2 regions of the Moorella naiadis (nom. illeg.) genome follow, and region 2 is predicted to be linked to the other one. Evidence: riboswitches for the same ligand, from Rfam matches in the RefSeq annotation. Region 2 holds a riboswitch; the other holds the start of a gene.
What was found. A riboswitch is a leader RNA that binds a small molecule or an ion and turns the genes downstream of it on or off. The one in region 2 is predicted to bind cobalamin.
Positions count from the first base shown of each region.

Region 1: linked by a shared signal. The riboswitch ahead of SDD30_RS03895 (ABC transporter ATP-binding protein) and the one ahead of SDD30_RS07950 (ABC transporter substrate-binding protein) in region 2 are both predicted to bind cobalamin.

Region 1 covers NZ_JAXGFQ010000004.1:97,695-100,141, forward strand. The annotation lists gene pabB (aminodeoxychorismate synthase component I) at 1-221, shown strand, start outside; gene SDD30_RS03890 (aminotransferase class IV) at 218-1,051, shown strand; cobalamin riboswitch at 1,283-1,461, shown strand; gene SDD30_RS03895 (ABC transporter ATP-binding protein) at 1,531-2,280, shown strand; gene SDD30_RS03900 (hydantoinase/oxoprolinase family protein) at 2,293-2,447, shown strand, end outside.
Region 2 covers NZ_JAXGFQ010000009.1:101,333-103,779, forward strand. The annotation lists cobalamin riboswitch at 428-628, shown strand; gene SDD30_RS07950 (ABC transporter substrate-binding protein) at 977-2,023, shown strand; gene SDD30_RS07955 (FecCD family ABC transporter permease) at 2,111-2,447, shown strand, end outside.

The DNA of each region.
Region 1 (2,447 bases), on a different contig from region 2:
TATACACCGGGGCCATCGGCTACCTGGGGTTCGACGGGGAAGCCGACTGGAATATTGTCATCCGGACCTTGCTTCTAGCCAGTGACCAGGCCTATTTCCAGGTCGGCGGCGCCGTGACGGCCGACTCCCAACCCCTGCTTGAATACCAGGAGACTCTAGACAAAGCCCGCGGCTTGATCGCGGCTTTATGCGGCTTTACATGGAGGAAAAGAATAAAATGACAGGATCGGTTGTCTATTTAAATGGCTCCTTGTATCCCCCCACCACAACCGGCATCGACCCGGATGCTCCCGGCTTCTTGTACGGAGCCGGGCTCTTTGAGACCATCCGCATTGAGAATCGTCAGCCCCTGTTTCTTGACGAACACCTGGAGCGCCTTACCAACAGTGCTTTGCACCTGGGCTGGCCACCACCTGCAAAGGAGACTATCAATATCCCCTTCCAGGAGGCCATCGCTAGAAGAGGCGTAACTATCGGCCGCGCCCGTCTTAATTTTTTCCAGGGCCGGGAGGGTTTTAACCTGCTCCTGGCGGTAAATGACGGCCTGCCCTATACCCCTCAGGAGTACCATCGAGGCTGCCCGGCAGCCATTGTGAGCATACCTCGCAACCAGCGTTCCCCCCTGGCCGGATTGAAGACCATGAACTATCTGGAAAACCTCCTGGCCCTGGCCGAGGCCCGGTCCAGGGGAGCCCGCGAGGCCCTGCTCCTGAACCTGGATGGTTACCTGGCCGAAGGCAGCCGCAGCAATCTTTTTATTGTTTCTGATGATGCCCTCTATACCCCCGATCCGGCCAGCGGCCCCCTCCCCGGCCTGGCCCGTGCCCGGGTCCTGAAAATAGCTACCGGCCTGGGCCTGATGGTAAAAGAAGAACCTTTACCACCGGAGGCGCTCGCTACAGCAAGGGAAGCCTTCCTGACCAACAGCCTGATGGAAATCCTCCCCCTGACGCAGGTAGACGGCCGTCCCGTTGGTGATGGCCACCCCGGACCGGTGACGACCCTGCTTCAAACCTGTTATCAGGAGAAAAAGGCTGCTGCCCGCGGCTAAAAAAGCCCCTGCCACTTCACTTTTGCCAGGTTAATTGCCCAAGCATCCGGGTTATCCGGGGTTGGAAAACCCTCCCGGTTAAGATATGTTGGCGCCTTACCTGCCTTGATCGGCTTCTAAAAGAACTCCTGCCGACTATTTACTCCCTCTAAGATACGGTGGATCTGGCGGTTTTTTTAAGCTCCTGGCAGGAATTTTCGACCGGGCGTCGTATATTTTTAGTAACAAGAAACCTTATGAAGCGTCGGAGGTGCCCGCTGCCTAAGCGGGAGAATAGGGAATCAGGTGTCAATCCTGAGCGGACCCGCCACTGTGTCCGGGGAGGAGCCTGCCAAGACCACCCTGCGGGGGAAGGTGCAGGAGTTCCGGTGATCCGGGAGCCAGGAGACCTGCCCCGGCGTGGACCTGTTGTGGCGGATGATGGTAAAATCCCCACCCATTAATTGGGTGGGGATTTTTGTTTTCGGGGGTGAAGGCGCGTGATCCGAGCAACAATTAAGTCTTTTTCTTACCCCGGCAGCGCAACCGTCCTTAAAGATATCGACCTGCACATCCAGGAGGGGGAGTTTGTCGTCATCACCGGGGTATCCGGGGCGGGTAAGTCCACCCTGGCCCGCTGCCTGGCAGGGGCGATACCCCATTTTTTCCCCGGCCGGTTGGTGGGCGAGGTAAGAGTCAAGAGCCGCGAGCTGGCCTCCTTGACCCTGCCGGCCATAGCCACCTTTATGGCCTATGTCGACCAGGAACCCCAGAACCAGCTCTTTCACCTCAGCGTTGCTGAAGACGTGGCCTTCGGGGCCGGCAACCTGGGCCTGGAAAGGGAGGAGATCCGTGCCCGGGTCGATGGTGCCCTCACCTTCGTCGGCGGCCGGCACCTGGCAACCAGGAGCCCCATCACCCTCTCCGGGGGCGAACTGCAGCGCTGCGCCCTGGCCACCTATATCGCCATGGCCCCCCGGGTGATGATCCTCACCGTGGCCCTTAACGCCCTGATCGAGAAAAAGGGGGTGAAGACGGCCCTCATCACCACTGCCGGTTTCCGGGATGCCCTGGAAATCAGGCGCTCCCGGAGAAAGAACCAATGGGATTTCCGGGCTCCGGTACCGCCGGTCCTGGTACCGCGACGGCTGCGCTTCGGCCTCCGGGAGAGGATGGATTACCGGGGCGTCCCGCTACTCCCACTAGACCGGGAGCAACTGGCCGCCATTGCCGCCCAGCTGGAGGCGTAAGGCGTCGCGGCCGTGGCGGTATGCCTGCTTTTTGCTTTTAAAAATCCCGCCCACGAACAGGAGGTAGGCGCTTACCTCCGCCGCCGCCTGCCGGGGGTATTCATCTCCCTCTCTTCCGAGGTATCCCCCCGCCTGGGGGAGTATGAACGAACCTCGACCACGGTTTT
Region 2 (2,447 bases):
GTATAGTATCGCAAGGATGAAGACTCAAAGAATATATTGCTGGATTTTGAATGGAATCTGACAAGCTTTGATGTTTTTTTAAAGAAGCAAAGGAGGGTCTATGAGTTTGCCGGGGACATTTTTTATGAAGATTACCTCAAACTTCTTGAGAGATACTTTTTTATTGAACGGATCATAGAAACAGATGAATTCGGAGGCACCAGCCTTTGCAAATTAGGCGACGCCTTGGACACAAAAATATTAATTTGTAAGAAAAAGTCTTCTTACTAATCGGCCATGCCTCGCAGGGAACAACCAAACATGAAAATAGGGTTATTTTCGTGTTAACAGGGCATCCAAAGGAGGCAAATTAATTAGCCAAGGAAGGATTTTATGGTTTTTAGTAGAAGAAGAATGAGTATATAAAAACAATATCCGGTTAGCATCAAGGGAAGCCGGTGCAAAGCCGGCGCGGTCGCGCCACTGTAAGGGGGAGTGACCCCACAACAGGCCACTGGTCCGGCACTCAGCAAGATCTCTACCGCTACGGGTTATCTTTTTTAAGAAGTACTCGGGACGGTGCAACTGCAGGGGCTGAGTGCTGGACTGGGAAGGCGTGGGGGAGCGGAGAACCCGAGCCAGGAGACCTGGTGCTTGCTGCAGTAGCTGATGCTCCCTACGCAGGATGGGGAACGGGCACTCCCCCTGTTCATATTGGAGCAGGGGTTTAATTTTATAAGGATAGGCGTCTGGCCCCGAGGGGCCAGGCTTAAATGCAGCCAGCCGGTCCGGCAAGGTGCTTCCAAAGGAGCAGATAACTGGAAGTCCCCGATGCGCCGGGAGCGGTAGAAGGACGGCCTATTCTAACCCGCCCGGGGAGTTCGCTGGGAGGTGTTAGATCAGGCCGTTTTTTTGATGGTGGCAATAATGCGGTGCCGGTGAACCTGAGCCAGGAGTCCTGCTCGTTGTAAAAAAATCAAGGAGGAGGCTATCAAAAATGTTGAGCAAAAAATATAGTTTTACCGCCAGGTTAATATGCCTGCTAATGCTGGTAATAATCTTTGTAACCGGGTGTAGCAGCAAAACAACTGGCACTCAAAACGGTAATACCAGGAAAACAGTCAAAACGTTTGTTGACGGCACCGGCAAAGAAGTAAAAATTTCCTGCCCAGTGGATAAAATCGTTTGTATTACTTCGGGTGTGTCAGAAATTCTTTATGCTTTAGGCAGCGCTGATAAGATCATCGGGCGTGACGGCTACTCGATCTTCCCGGCTGCTCTGGAGAAAATCCCGGTCATGGCTAAATCTTCTTTTGCTCCCAACCTGGAAACCATCATCCAGAGCGCCCCGGATGTAGTCATTGCCGATACCATGTTGAAGGACGACCTGCGGGCCAAGCTGGAAGAGGCCGGCCTGCCGGTCCTGGTCTATACGACTTCTTATCCCCACGAAACCGCCCTAGTAACTAAACAAATGGGCGAACTGACGGGGAAAGAGGAAACAGCGGCCAAACTTATTGCCTTTAGCGATAAATACTACCAGATTATTAAGGAAAGGGTAGCCAAGATACCTGAGGACAAAAAGCCCCGGGTTTACTACGAGTGGAATAAACCTTACTACAGTGCCGGCGATAAAACCCCTGCTGCCGACCGTATTGCCTTATCAGGCGGTAAAAATATTGCCGCCGGCCAGAAGGTTAAATATCCCGAACTGACTCCTGAATGGCTGGCCGGGCAAGACCCCCAGGTCATTATCTGCATGGCCAGCCGGGACGCCGCGGATAAAATGAAAGCCCTTTATGATGAAATCCTGGCCCGGCCGGCATTGAAGCAAACAACCGCGGTTAGCCAGAAAAAGGTCTATATCATGAGCTGGGGCCTGGGCACCGGGATCAGGTCGGTAATCGGTTCCCTTTACTGGGCCAAATGGTTCCACCCCGGCGTTTTTGCCGACCTCGACCCGGAAGCTGTTCACCGCCAGTTACTGCAGGAGTTCTACCACATGGAATTAAAGGGTACCTGGGTTTACCCGGAATCTAAATAAGCTAACCTGCCAACCTTCTTTTTTCATCCTTGGAAGACGCGGGGGTTAAGTCCGGGTATAAGTGTCTACCCACTTAAGGGGGCATTAATGATGCATAGTAGGATGGCCGGGAAAAATGCTACCGGCGATGCCGAGGGCGATTTTTATGCCCGGCTGGCAAGTCATAAAATATTGACAATCATTCTTTTAAGCCTGGCTCTGGCGGTCGCCCTGGCAGTTTCCCTTGGCCTTGGCAGCGCCAATATCAGCTTCCAGGAGCTCTGGCAGGTTATCAAGGGGGCGGTAACAACCTCCTCCGGCCAGGAGGCAGGGAACAAGCTGGCCCGAACAGTGATTTTAAATCTCCGCCTGCCCCGGGTGCTGCTAGCCACCCTGGCCGGCTGCAGCCTGGCCGGGGCAGGGGTGATGATGCAGGGGATTTTAC